Regions from separate parts of the Streptomyces sp. NPDC059875 genome, predicted to be linked through region 2. Evidence: riboswitches for the same ligand, from Rfam matches in the RefSeq annotation. Region 2 holds a riboswitch; each other region holds the start of a gene.
The links. A riboswitch is a leader RNA that binds a small molecule or an ion and turns the genes downstream of it on or off. The one in region 2 is predicted to bind cobalamin.

Region 1 (3,284 bases), on a different contig from region 2:
CCAGGGGGTGACATGCGACGAGAGCGACGCAAGTGGAGGAAGTCGCTTCTGTCCCGCAACAGCACGGCTTACCCATGGTTGCGGGGTGACCGCATCGTGGACAGAACCTGCCCCGGGACGCTAAGCGGAATGTCCGGACGCCGGATAGAGACACCATGCAGCCCGACCCAGTTCACCTTCCGTTCACTCAGGTTGCCTACGTTCGTCCAGCCACTGACGTCAAACGATTGCCTGGGTAAATGGAACACATCACGCTGCTGCTCGCGATTGTGGTCGTGACAGCTCTCGTGTTCGATTTCACGAACGGTTTCCACGACACCGCCAACGCGATGGCGACGACCATCTCGACCGGTGCCCTCAAGCCCAAGACGGCGGTGGCCATGTCCGCCGTGCTGAACCTGGTCGGCGCGTTCCTGTCGGTGGAGGTTGCCAAGACGATCTCCAAGGGACTCGTCAACGAGGAGGGCATTCAACCCGAGGTCATCCTCGCCGCGCTCGTCGGCGCGATCCTCTGGAACCTGGTGACCTGGCTGGTCGGCCTGCCGTCCAGCTCCTCCCACGCCCTGATGGGCGGCCTCATCGGCGCGACCATCGCCTCCATCGGCGTCAGCGGCGTCAACGGCGGGACCGTCGTCAGCAAGGTGCTCATCCCGGCGGTCGCCGCCCCCCTGGTCGCCGGTCTGGCCGCGATGTTCGCCGCCCGCCTGACGTACCGCCTCGACAAGAAGGCCGACAAGAAGACGACCGACAAGGGCTACCGGGCCGGTCAGATCGCCTCCGCCGGTCTCGTCTCGCTCGCCCACGGCACCAACGACGCCCAGAAGACCATGGGCATCATCACCCTCGCCCTGGTCGCCGGCGGCATCATCGCCCCCGGCTCCAACCCGCCGGTCTGGGTCATCGTCTCCGCCGGTACGGCGATCGCGCTCGGCACCTACCTCGGCGGCTGGCGCATCATCCGCACGATGGGCAAGGGCCTCACCGACCTCCAGCCGCAGCAGGGCTTCGCCGCCCAGACCAGCGCGGCCACGGTCATCCTGGCCTCCTCCAGCCTCGGCTTCTCCCTCTCGACCACGCACTCCTGCTCCGGCGCCGTCATGGGCGCGGGCCTGGGCCGCAAGGGCGGTGTCGTCCGCTGGTCGACCGCCACCCGGATGTTCGTCGCCTGGGGCCTGACCCTGCCGGCCGCCGGCCTGGTCGGGGCCGGCGCCGAGTACGTCGCCAGCCAGGGCGACTGGGGCGTCTACGCCGTCGCGGCCTTCCTGGTCGCCTCCTGCGTCGCCATCTGGGTCGTCTCCCGCCGCCAGGTGGTCGACCACACCAACGTCAACGACGTCGAGACCGAGCCCGCGGGCGTCGTGACCACCGCCATCGCGGCCGTCACCCCGCCGCCGGCCGGTTCCGTCGCCGCCGTCGCGGACGAGGACCTGAAGACCACCATCCCCTCGCCGGCCCCCGCGGACCCGGCAGCCCCCGCAGCCTCGGCCGCGGTGTAAGGAACGAACGACATGAAGATCGACTGGGCAGCTCTCGGCTCCGTCTTCGGAGTCAGCCTCGTGGCGACCGTCGCCCTCGTGGGCCTCTTCACCCTCGGCATCGTCGGCCTCTCCAAGCAGGAGCAGGCCGCCTCCCAGGGAGGCTCGGCCACCCTGGCTCGCACCGGCGCGTACGCGGCCTTCGCGCTGTGCGCGGCGGCCGTCGCGTACGGGATCTATCTCATCGTGGCCTGACGGGACACGCATCGTCGACCGGGCGGGTCGCACCTTCGGGTGCGGCCCGCCCGTCGTCGTGTCCGCGGGTCCGTGTGGGGCTTCGCACACTGTCCCGCCGCAGGTCAAAGGTGAGTTGACGGGTGTTCGCACAGCGTGGTGGACTTCCGGGGCCATTACGGCGGCAGTAGAGGAAGTCCGGTGCGAATCCGGCGCGGTCCCGCCACTGTGACCGGGGAGTCGATCCCCGGGAGCCAGGAACTCTCACCGCCGGTCACGTCGAGCCAGGGCGCGGACCCTGAGTGAGGACACAGCGCCATGCCCGGCCGCAGTGCAGCCACAGGTGTATTCGCGTACGGCGCCGCCGCCGGTCTGGCCGCGGACCTGATCGTCGGCGACCCCCGCCGCGGCCATCCGGTCGCCGCGTTCGGGCGGGCCGCCGGCTCCGTCGAGAAGCTACTCCGGCGCGACCACCGAGGGTGGGGCGCGCTGCACACCGCCGTCTGCGCCGGCGGTGCCACGGCGGTCGCGGCGCTGGCCGCCCGTACCGTACGCGACCACCCCCGCGCCGCGGTCGCCCTGACCGCCGCCTCCGTCTGGGCCGTCGTCGGCGGTACGACCCTGGGCCGGGAGGCGCGCGCCATCGGCGGGGCCCTGGCCGCCGGAGACCTGGAGGTGGCCCGCGAGCGGCTGCCGCATCTGGTGGGGCGTGATCCGCAGGCCCTGGACGGTCCGGCGATGGCCCGCGCGGTGGTGGAGTCCGTCGCCGAGAACACGTCCGACGCCGTCGTGGGTGCCCTGGTCTGGGGCGCGGTCGCGGGGGTTCCGGGCCTGGTCGGCTTCCGGGCCGTGAACACGCTGGACGCCATGGTCGGCCACAAGTCCCCCACGTACCGGCGCTTCGGCTGGGCCTCGGCCCGGCTCGACGACGTCGTCGGCTGGCCGGGCGCCCGGCTGACCGCCGCGCTCGTGACGGTGGCGGGCGGCGACCCGCGGGGGGCGGCGCGGGCCTGGCGGCAGGACGCGGCCCAGCACCCCAGCCCCAACGCCGGTCCGGTGGAGGCCTCCTTCGCGGGGGCGCTCGGCGTACGGCTCGGGGGCACGCTGTCGTACGGCGGACGGGTCGAGCACCGGCCCGTGCTCAACGGGGAGGGCCGGGCCGTGGAGGTCGGGGACATCGAGCGGGCGGTGCGGCTCTCGCGCCGGGTGACCGCGCTGACGCTGGCGGTGTGTGTGGGTGGACGGCTGGCCGCAAGGGCCATGAAGCGGAGGCGGGCATGAGGGGCGGACCGGGTGGCGGACTGCTGGTCGCGGGGACCACGTCCGACGCGGGCAAGAGCGTCGTCACGGCGGGCATCTGCCGCTGGCTGGTCCGGCAGGGCGTGAGGGTCGCCCCGTTCAAGGGCCAGAACATGTCGCTGAACTCCTTCGTGACGAGGGAGGGCGCGGAGATCGGCCGGGCGCAGGCCATGCAGGCGCAGGCGGCTCGGGTCGAGCCGAGCGCGCTGATGAACCCGGTGCTCCTGAAGCCGGGGAGCGACCGCTCCAGCCAGGTCGTCCTGATGGGCAAGCCGG
Region 2 (3,284 bases):
CCTCGTCGCGCAACGCGAGCGCGACCTGCCGGGCGGTCTCCCGGAGCGGCTGGTCGTCGCGGACGAAGGACCAGGCGAGCATGGTGACCGGGCCCGTGAGCATGCCCTTGACCGGGCGGGAGGTCAGGGACTGCGCGTACGTCGTCCAGCGGACCGTCATCGGTGCGGGGCGGGAGATGTCGCCGGCCAGGATCGGCGGACGGACATAGCGGGTGCCGTACGACTGGACCCAGCCGTGCTGCGTGGCGAGGTAGCCGGTCAGCTGCTCCGCGAAGTACTGGACCATGTCGTTGCGCTCGGGCTCGCCGTGCACGAGGACGTCAAGGCCGCACTTCTCCTGGAAGGAGATCACCTCCTGGATCTCGGCCTTGATGCGCTCCTCGTAGCCGGCCGTGTCGAGCCACCCCGCCCGCAGGTCGGCGCGGGCGGCGCGCAGTTCGCCGGTCTGCGGGAAGGAGCCGATGGTGGTGGTCGGCAGCAGCGGCAGAGCGAGGTGGGTGCGCTGGACGGTGGCCCGCTCGGCGTACGGCTGGGAGCGGCGCGTGTCCGCGTCGGTGACCGCGCCCGTACGGCTGCGCACGGCGGGGTCGCGGGTGAGGGGGGAGTCCGCGCGGGAGGCGAGGTCGGCCCGGTTGGCGGCGAGTTCGGCGGTGATCGCGCCGGTACCGTGGGCCAGGCCCTTGGCGAGGGTGACGATCTCGGCGGTCTTCTGGCGGGCGAAGGCGAGCCAGCGCAGGATCTGCGGTGCGATGTCCCGCTCGGCGGACGCGTCGAGGGGGACGTGCAGCAGGGAGCAGGAGGCCGACACGTCGACCCGGTCGGCGAGGCCGAGCAGGGTCCCGAGGGTGGCGAGGGACTTCGTCAGGTCGTCGACCCAGATGTTGCGGCCGTTGACCACCCCGGCGACCAGACGTTTGCCGGGCAGACCGCCGACGGCGGCGAGGGCGTCCAGATTGGCCGCGGCGGACTCCGTGAAGTCGATCGCGAGTCCCTCGACCGGAGCCTTGGCCAGGACGGGCAGGGCCTTGCCCAGGCGGCCGAAGTAGGAAGCGATCAGCAGCTTCGGCCGGTCCGTGAGGGTGCCGAGTTCACGGTACGCGCGCGTGGCGGCGTTCAGCTCGGCCGGGGTGTGGTCCTGCACCAGGGAGGGCTCGTCGAGCTGTACCCACCGGGCGCCGGCGGCACGCAGGTCGGCGAGGACCTCGGCGTACACCGGAAGCAGCCGGTCGAGCAGCGTCAGCGGGTCGAAGTCCGTGGCCACGCCGGGCGCGGGCTTGGCCAGGAGCAGGTAGGTGACCGGGCCGACCAGGACGGGACGGGCCGTCAGCCCCAGGGCGAGGGCTTCCTTCAGCTCGGCGACCTGCTTGGTGGAGTCCGCCCGGAACACGGTGTCAGGGCCCAGTTCGGGCACCAGGTAGTGGTAGTTGGTGTCGAACCACTTGGTCATCTCGAGCGGGGCGACGTCCTGCGTGCCGCGCGCCATCGCGAAGTACACGTCCATGGGGCATCCCCTGCTCGAGCGAAGTCGAGAGCTCGGGGAAGGATCGGCGGCGACGGCCTCCCGGTGGCGTTCGGGGACCGCGCCGACCATCACGGTCGTGTCCAGTACGTGGTCGTAGTAGGAGAAGTCACCGGTCGGGACTTCGTCGATGCCGGCCCCGGCGAGCTGCTGCCAGGCGGCCCGGCGCAGTTCGGCGGCGGTGGCCCGGAGGGCGTCGGCGGTGACGCGGCCCTTCCAGAAACCCTCGATCGCCTTCTTCAGCTCCCGGTTCTGTCCCTGCCGGGGGTAGCCGTACACGGTGGCCCGTGCTGCCGCTGCTGCGGGTTTGGTGGTCACGGAGATCTCCTTCGCGAGATGAATCCCTGAGATCCCGGAGACGGGACGAGAGCGCGAAGGGGACGTACCGGACGATCGACCTCGCGCGCCATGGGCGCCGGTCCCCGCCTGGTATGTACGCCGACCCGCCCACGAGGTCACCGGAATGTCCGCGCACGAGTCGTTCGCACGCGGGCAACGGGCAGGTCTTCGGACTCGCGGGCACGTCCACCCAAGGGTGGACACCTAGTGGCCGTCGCTTCCCAGACCCGTACCGGATCCAGTGCGTATGACGGCGGTCGTTCCCGCTCACCGCTGCGGGGCAGTCCCGGATTCCCACCGGGTTCCCTCTTACGACGCATCCCGCCTGGCGGACGGGGCGAACCAGCTGCACCGGCCAGCGTAGGGGGCCACTCGGCGCTGGGGCGGGTGATGTTCACGATTCGGATGGTGAGGTGAGACACGCCCCGGACTCGGAGCGGCTCCGCGCTGGAATGCTCTCGGCGCGCGGTCCCGCCGCTCGGTCGAGCGCTCGCCGTGGACGAGAGCAGCAGCACCTTCGTGCCGTACCGGTGGGGGACGCTACGTGAGTGCTCACACCTTCGCGGAGTGTTCGCGTACCGCGATCTCGGCCAGCTTCGTCAGCATCATGCCGTTGCGGACGGCGACGATGTAGTCCACGGGGAGACCGTGCATCCGGGTGCCGGGGCCCCGGAGAGGATGCCAGTCAAGGGTGAAGAGGGTGTTCTCGCCCCAGGGCATCAGCTTCATGGCGATGCGTGCCGCCCCGAAGGGATCCGCCTTCGCTTCCAGCTCCAGGCGCCGCTCCGGTTCGCAGACGCGGACGACGCAGGTGTCGTCGAGGGTCAAGGGGCCGGCACCGACGCGTACCTTCAGTCGTGCGCCCACCTCCGGCCAGTGCGGGTCCGCGGCGAGGACCTGCTGGGTGCCCGTCACCCACTCCCCGTAGCGTTTGCCTTCGGACAGCAGGCGCCAGACCTCGGACGGCGAGCTCAGGATCAGACGGCGGTTCCGGGCCACGCCGATCACGCTCCTTCGGGAGGATGGGCTTGGCCTCCAGCCTTGTACCGTCCGTCCGCCCGCGCAGTCCGACAGGTCCGAACGGAGTGCTCCGGGCATGGGCGGCGAATCCCCTACGGCCACCGGCCCGGGGCCGAATGCATGAATCGTTTTAGGGACCTGGGGGGTGTTGCGACCTGTGGATCGAGTCACGACCGCACACAGCCCAGGGTGTTGCTCCCAACCGGCGTTGATACGATCCAATCGGTAGCGAGTGAAGCGAGTGCAGCGGACGGTCGGGGCCGACGATCGGGACGGAGAGCGCGCCAGGTGAGTCGCACGACACGCACGGGGCGGGGAGCCGGCATCAAGGACGTGGCCCGGGAGGCGGGGGTCTCGGTCGGCACGGTCTCCAATGTGATCAACCGGCCCGATCTCGTCTCCGAGC
Region 3 (3,284 bases), on a different contig from region 2:
CCGTTGCCGGTCTGGGCCAGCGTCCGCATCATCCGGCCGTACAGGTCACGGGCCGGCATGCTCTTGCGGGCCAGGCCGGCAGCCTCCGCCTTGCGGTACGCGGCGTCGAACTCCTCGCCCCACAGGTCGACCAGCTCGGGCACGTCGGCCGGGGAGAACAGCGACCACTCGGCGTCGGCGTTGACCCGGCGCATGAACTCGTCCGGGATCCAGTGCGCGAGGTTCAGGTTGTGCGTACGCCGGGCGTCCTCACCGGTGTTGTCGCGCAGCTCCAGGAACTCCTCGATGTCCGCGTGCCAGGTCTCCAGGTAGACCGCGGCCGCGCCCTTGCGCCGGCCGCCCTGGTTCACGGCCGCCACCGAGGCGTCCAGGGTCTTCAGGAACGGCACGATGCCGTTGGAGTGCCCGTTGGTGCCCCGGATCAGGGAACCGCGGGCGCGGATACGGGAGTACGAGAGCCCGATGCCGCCGGCGTGCTTCGACAGGCGCGCGACCTGGTGGTAGCGGTCGTAGATCGAGTCCAGCTCGTCGAGCGGGGAGTCCAGCAGGTAGCAGGACGACATCTGCGGGTGGCGGGTGCCGGAGTTGAAGAGCGTGGGGGAGGAGGGCAGGTAGTCGAGCCGGCTCATCAGCCCGTACAGCGCCGCGACCTCGTCCAGCGCGCGCACGCTGTCGTCCTCGGCGAGGCCGCAGGCGACGCGCAGCATGAAGTGCTGCGGGGTCTCGATCACCTTGCGGGTGATCGGGTGGCGCAGCAGATAGCGCGAGTAGAGGGTGCGCAGACCGAAGTAGCCGAAGCGGTCGTCGCCCGCGGCGTCGATCAGCGAGTCGAGCCGGTCGGCGTGCAGGGCGACGAACTCGGCCGTGCGGTCGGCGATCAGGCCCTCGTGGTGGCCCACGGCGACCGAGGCGGAGAAGCACACCGCGCCCTGGTCGGCCGCCTCGTCGGCGATGGTGATCGTCAGGAGCCGGGCGGCGAGCCGGGAGTACGCGGGGTCCTCGGCGATCAGACCGGCGGCCGCCTCGGTGGCCAGCTCGCGCAGCTCGGCCTCGTCCGAACCGGCGTTGCGGCCGCGGAGCGCCGCCGCGGCGACCTTGCCGGGGTCGGTGTCGGTGAGGTCGGCGGTGAGGTCGGTCAGGGTCCGCAGAAGCACGGTCCCGGGTCCGTCGCTCTCGTTACCGTCGCTCTCGATCGCTGCGGCCGGATCGGCGGGCGCGATGGTCACGTGGGGGCTCTCCCTCGCTCGGCTCGGGGCCGGCGGGGGAGGCGGGCAGCGGGCACCCGTACGCAGGGGTGCGCCGCGCCACGGCCCACTCCGCGAGGCCCGGACGTCTGTGGCACCCGGAACGGACGGACCGGGTGCGCTGTCCGCAGGTCTTCGGACTCGGCCGGCGCACAAGCACGCCGAAACCACACCGTTGCGGGACAGTTCCGGATTTCCACCGGATTCCCCTGCAAGGACAGCGAGCACGAGCATACATGTGGGGGGCGCTCCTCGAAGCACCCCCCACATGTTGTGTCGTTGGGTTCAGAGTTCCATGCTGTAGGTGAGTAGCGGATCCATGTCCGGAATCGGCTTCCAGTCCCTTTCGGGGGTGCGGACGAAGCCCATCCGCTCGTAGATCCGGTGCGCCGAGGCCATGCGGGGCTGGGTCGACAGCACCATGCGCCGGCACCCCTCGATCTCCCGCGCCTGCTCCACACAGGCCCGTACGAGCGCCTCGCCGACGCCCCGCCCCCGCGCGTCCTTCGCCACGGCGAGCATCCGGAACTCGGCCTCGCCCTCGCGCGCGATGTCGGCCCACTCCTCGTCGCCCAGGGCGAAGGTGACCCCGCCGAGCACGGTGCCGGCGCGGTCCACCGCCACCAGCACCTCCGCCTCGGCGACCCGCCGGGCCACGTCCCGCAGCAGATGCAGATAGTCGTCGTCCTCGCCGAAGTCGAGGTGTCCGTCGTCCAGATAGGCGCGTGCGGTGAGGTCGCCGAGGGCCTCGTACTCCTCGGGTCGTACCGTCCTGATGGTGAAGTCCATGCGGCGCAGTCTGCCCCAGGGGTACGGCGAAGGGCCCGGGATTTCCGTTCGGAATCCCGGGCCCCGCGCTGTGCTCCTCGGCGTCAGTGCGAGCCGGCGCCGACCTTCGGCAGCTCGGTCCGGACTCCCGCGTCGCCCGCGTCCGCCGTGTAGTCCGACGGCGAGGTCTCGTCCACACCGTCCGGCGCCTTCACGGCCTTCAGGACGAAGGTCAGGACGACGGTGACGACCACGTTGATGACGAAGGCGGTGAGGCCGATGTAGCCGATCTCGCCGATGCCCGGGATCTCGGCGGACGAGCCGCCGAAGTGCTTCTGGGTCGGGCTGGCCACGCCGTACGCCGCCGCCGTGCCGTAGACCATGCCGACGGCCCAGCCGGCGAGCAGCGCCCAGCGGTGGAACCAGCGGGTGAACAGACCGCCGACCAGCGCCGGGAGGGTCTGCAGGATCCAGATGCCGCCGAGCAGCTGGAAGTTGATCGCGACCGTCTTGTCCATGGTGAGGACGAAGGCGAGCGCGCCGACCTTCACCAGGAGCGACACCAGCTTGGACACCTTGGTCTCCTGCTCCGGAGTGGCGTCCGGCTTCAGGAAGTCCTTGTAGATGTTGCGGGTGAAGAGGTTGGCGGCGGCGATCGACATGATCGCGGCGGGCACCAGCGCGCCGATGCCGATGGCGGCGAAGGCCACGCCCGCGAACCAGTCCGGGAACATGTTCTCGAACAGCTGCGGGATCGCGAGCTGGCCGTTGGTCACCTTCACGCCGGCGGCGATCGCCATGAAGCCGAGCAGCGCCAGCAGGCCCAGCATCAGCGAGTACAGCGGCAGGATCGTGGTGTTGCGGCGGATCACGTCACGGCTGCGCGAGGAGAGCGTCGCCGTGATCGAGTGCGGGTACATGAAGAGCGCCAGCGCCGAGCCGAGCGCGAGCGTCGCATAACCCCACTGGCCCATCTCGCCCGGCACCAGCGCGCCGCGCGGCTTGTCGGTCGCCGGGTTGATCGTCGCGTACGCCTCGCCGGCCTTGGCGAAGATCTCGTCGAAGCCGCCCAGCTTGATCGGGATGTAGATGATCGCCACCGCGATGACGATGTAGATCAGCGTGTCCTTGACGAAGGCGATGAGCGCCGGTGCGCGCAGACCCGAGGAGTAGGTGTACGCCGCGAGGACACCGAAGGCGATCAGCAGCGGCAGGTCCTTGATGAACCAGTGCGTGTTCTCGCCGCCGCCCACGCCCATCACGTCCAGGACG
Region 4 (3,284 bases), on a different contig from region 2:
CCCAGGACGGCGTCGACCGCGACGCCCATCTCGTCGTTGAAGTAGGGGAAGTGCCAGGTGTGGGGGTCCTCGACGACGCCGTCGAGCGAGATGAACAGCTGGGAGACGATCTTCCTCATGTGACGCTCCGTGGGGGTTCCGACGATGTGTGCCTTCCGCACGGTAGACGCCGCGACCGCCCGGAACTCATCGCCGGCCGCAGGCGCGCCGGGGGCGTTGTCCGTGGGTTCGGCGCCCCGTCCGTACAGCGACGGATTCCGTGGGTGCGGGCCATGTCACTGGCGCGCATAACGGGACGAAGTGCGACTAAATGGGGTGCCAGTGTTCGGTCCCGAGGGACCCCTTGAACGATCAAAGGAGGGGCGGGTTAGCATATGAGCGCCGCCTAGCTCGAAAGATAAACCTGTGACTGTCAATGATGACTCGTTCACCAACTGGAAGACTCGCGAGGAGATCGCGGAGTCGATGATCCCCATCATCGGGAAGCTGCACCGCGAGCGGGACGTGACCGTCCTGCTGCACAGCCGCTCCTTGGTGAACAAGTCGGTGGTGAGCATCCTCAAGACCCACCGGTTCGCCCGGCAGATCGCCGGTGAGGAACTGTCCGTCACCGAGACGATGCCCTTCCTGCAGGCGCTCGCCGCGCTGGACCTGGGTCCCTCGCAGATCGACATCGGCATGCTCGCCGCGACGTACAAGAACGACGACCACGGTCAGTCGGTGGAGGAGTTCACCGCCGCGGCCGTCGCCGGCGCCACCGGTGCCAACAAGATCGAGCGCGGCGAGGGCCGCGACGTCGTCCTCTACGGCTTCGGCCGCATCGGCCGCCTCGTCGCCCGCCTGCTCATCGAGAAGGCCGGCTCCGGCAACGGCCTGCGCCTGCGCGCCATCGTGGTCCGCGGCGGTGGCGACCAGGACCTGGTCAAGCGCGCCTCGCTGCTGCGCCGCGACTCCATCCACGGTCAGTTCCAGGGCACCATCACGGTGGACGAGGCGACGAGCACGATCGTCGCCAACGGCAACACCATCAAGGTGATCTACGCCAACGACCCCTCCGAGGTCGACTACACGGCGTACGGCATCAAGGACGCCATCCTCATCGACAACACGGGCAAGTGGCGGGACCGCGAGGGCCTGTCGAAGCACCTGCGCCCCGGTATCGACAAGGTCGTCCTGACCGCTCCGGGCAAGGGCGACGTCCCGAACATCGTCCACGGCGTCAACCACGACACGATCAAGCCGGACGAGCAGATCCTGTCCTGCGCCTCCTGCACCACCAACGCGATCGTCCCGCCGCTGAAGGCGATGGCCGACGAGTACGGCGTCCTGCGCGGCCACGTGGAGACCGTCCACTCGTTCACCAACGACCAGAACCTGCTGGACAACTACCACAAGGCCGACCGTCGCGGCCGTTCCGCGCCGCTCAACATGGTCATCACCGAGACCGGAGCCGCGTCGGCCGTCGCCAAGGCGCTGCCCGACCTCAAGGCGCCGATCACCGGCAGCTCGATCCGCGTCCCCGTCCCGGACGTCTCGATCGCCATCCTCAGCCTGCGCCTGGGTCGCGAGACCACCCGCGAGGATGTCCTCGACTACCTCCGCGACGTCTCGCTGCACTCGCCGCTCAAGCGCCAGATCGACTTCACCACCGCCCCCGACGCCGTCTCGATGGACTTCGTCGGCTCGCGCCACGCGTCGATCGTCGACGCCGGCGCCACCAAGGTCGACGGTGACAACGCGATCCTCTACCTCTGGTACGACAACGAGTTCGGCTACTCCTGCCAGGTCATCCGCGTCGTCCAGCACGTGTCCGGGGTCGAGTACCCGACCTACCCGGTGCCCGTGGTCTGACCTCGGCGGTCCGGCACGTCCGGGCCCCGGTGAACGGGGCGGCGGTGGAGTGGTGCGGCAGATCCCGAAAGGGCTCGCGCACCCTCCCACCGCCGCCCCGTCGGCGTTCTGGTAGCTTGCGGTAGCCAGTCGAACTCACGTGCGTGACGCACGCGAGTCAGGGAATCCGGTGCGAATCCGGAGCTGACGCGCAGCGGTGAGGGCGACGGGCGGGGCACGAAGCCACTGGACCGGGGAACCGGTCCGGGAAGGCGCCCCGTCCGGATGACCCCGAGTCCGAAGACCTGCTGGCGGTTCCGTACGAGACGGGCCCCGCGCATGGGCCCTCGACGCCGAGGACGAGCCGTGCCATTCGCCCGTACCCCCCTTCCCTTCGCGCTGCTCGCGTCCGGGGCCCTGCTCCTCACCGGCTGCGCCGGCCCCGCCGACGAGGCCGGGTCCGCACCGTCCGCCTCCGCGCGGACGCTCGAGAACTGCGGCCGCACCGTGGAGATCCCGCCCGGCGGGCCGCGCCGGGCCGTGTCCCTGAACCAGGGCACCACCGAGATCATGCTGTCCCTCGGTCTCGGCGACCGGATGGTGGGGACCGCGACCTGGACCGACCCGGTGATGAAGGGCCTGGAGAAGGCCGCCTCCGGAGTCCCGAGGCTGGCGGAGAACAACCCCTCCTTCGAGAAGGTGCTGGACGCCGAACCCGACTTCGTCGCCGCCTCGTTCGGCTCCACGCTCGGCAAGGGCGGGGTCGCCACCCGCGAGCAGTTCGAGAAGCTCGGCGTCCCCACCTACCTCTCCCCGTCCGACTGCGTGGGCAAGGACAACAGCGATGGTGGCGACGGCAAGCGCACCACACCGCTGGCCATGGACGCCGTTTACGGTGAAGTCCGCGACCTGGCCCGGGTGTTCGGTGTCGAGGAGCGCGGCGAACAGCTGATCACCCGGCTCAAGGGCCGGGTGACGAAGGCCACCGACGGTCTCCGCGCCGCCGACGTCAGCGTCCTCTACTGGTTCTCCGACGCCAAGTCCCCCTACATGGCGGGCTGTTGCGGAGCACCCGGCGTCATCACCCGGGAGACCGGAACGAAGAACGTCTTCGACGACACCACCGAGGAATGGCCACAGATCGGCTGGGAGTCGGTCGCCGACCGCAACCCCGACCTGCTGGTGATCGGCGACCTCACGCGCAAGGCGCAGTCCGGGGAGAGCGCCGCGAAGAAGATCGAGTTCCTGGAGTCCGACCCGGTCACGAAGAACATGGACGCCGTACGCCACAAGCGGTACGTGCTCCTCAGCGGTCAGGCCATGAACCCGACCATCCGCACCGTCGAGGGCATCGAACAGGTCGCCGCCGCCCTGCGCGCGCACGGCCTCACGAAGTGACCGCCGCCCTGCTGCGCATCACGGCCGGATGCGCGGCGCTCCTCCTCTCGCTGGCC

Region 1: linked by a shared signal. The riboswitch ahead of ACFV9D_RS26175 (cobalamin biosynthesis protein) and the one ahead of metE (5-methyltetrahydropteroyltriglutamate--homocysteine S-methyltransferase) in region 2 are both predicted to bind cobalamin.
Region 3: linked by a shared signal. The riboswitch ahead of ACFV9D_RS02285 (ribonucleoside-diphosphate reductase subunit alpha) and the one ahead of metE (5-methyltetrahydropteroyltriglutamate--homocysteine S-methyltransferase) in region 2 are both predicted to bind cobalamin.
Region 4: linked by a shared signal. The riboswitch ahead of ACFV9D_RS04845 (ABC transporter substrate-binding protein) and the one ahead of metE (5-methyltetrahydropteroyltriglutamate--homocysteine S-methyltransferase) in region 2 are both predicted to bind cobalamin.

Annotation. Positions count from the first base shown of each region.
Region 1 covers NZ_JBHWJZ010000023.1:104,581-107,864, reverse strand. The annotation lists gene ACFV9D_RS26185 (anion permease) at 240-1,496, shown strand; gene ACFV9D_RS26180 (hypothetical protein) at 1,509-1,730, shown strand; cobalamin riboswitch at 1,851-1,995, shown strand; gene ACFV9D_RS26175 (cobalamin biosynthesis protein) at 2,028-2,990, shown strand; gene ACFV9D_RS26170 (cobyric acid synthase) at 2,987-3,284, shown strand, end outside.
Region 2 covers NZ_JBHWJZ010000001.1:22,980-26,263, reverse strand. The annotation lists gene metE (5-methyltetrahydropteroyltriglutamate--homocysteine S-methyltransferase) at 1-1,837, opposite strand, end outside; cobalamin riboswitch at 2,000-2,220, opposite strand; gene ACFV9D_RS00090 (SRPBCC family protein) at 2,411-2,857, opposite strand; gene ACFV9D_RS00085 (LacI family DNA-binding transcriptional regulator) at 3,167-3,284, shown strand, end outside.
Region 3 covers NZ_JBHWJZ010000002.1:73,230-76,513, forward strand. The annotation lists gene ACFV9D_RS02285 (ribonucleoside-diphosphate reductase subunit alpha) at 1-1,226, opposite strand, end outside; cobalamin riboswitch at 1,353-1,485, opposite strand; gene ACFV9D_RS02290 (GNAT family N-acetyltransferase) at 1,530-2,033, opposite strand; gene mctP (monocarboxylate uptake permease MctP) at 2,117-3,284, opposite strand, start outside.
Region 4 covers NZ_JBHWJZ010000003.1:190,690-193,973, forward strand. The annotation lists gene ACFV9D_RS04835 (dihydrofolate reductase family protein) at 1-119, opposite strand, end outside; gene ACFV9D_RS04840 (glyceraldehyde-3-phosphate dehydrogenase) at 406-1,851, shown strand; cobalamin riboswitch at 1,961-2,158, shown strand; gene ACFV9D_RS04845 (ABC transporter substrate-binding protein) at 2,170-3,228, shown strand; gene ACFV9D_RS04850 (FecCD family ABC transporter permease) at 3,225-3,284, shown strand, end outside.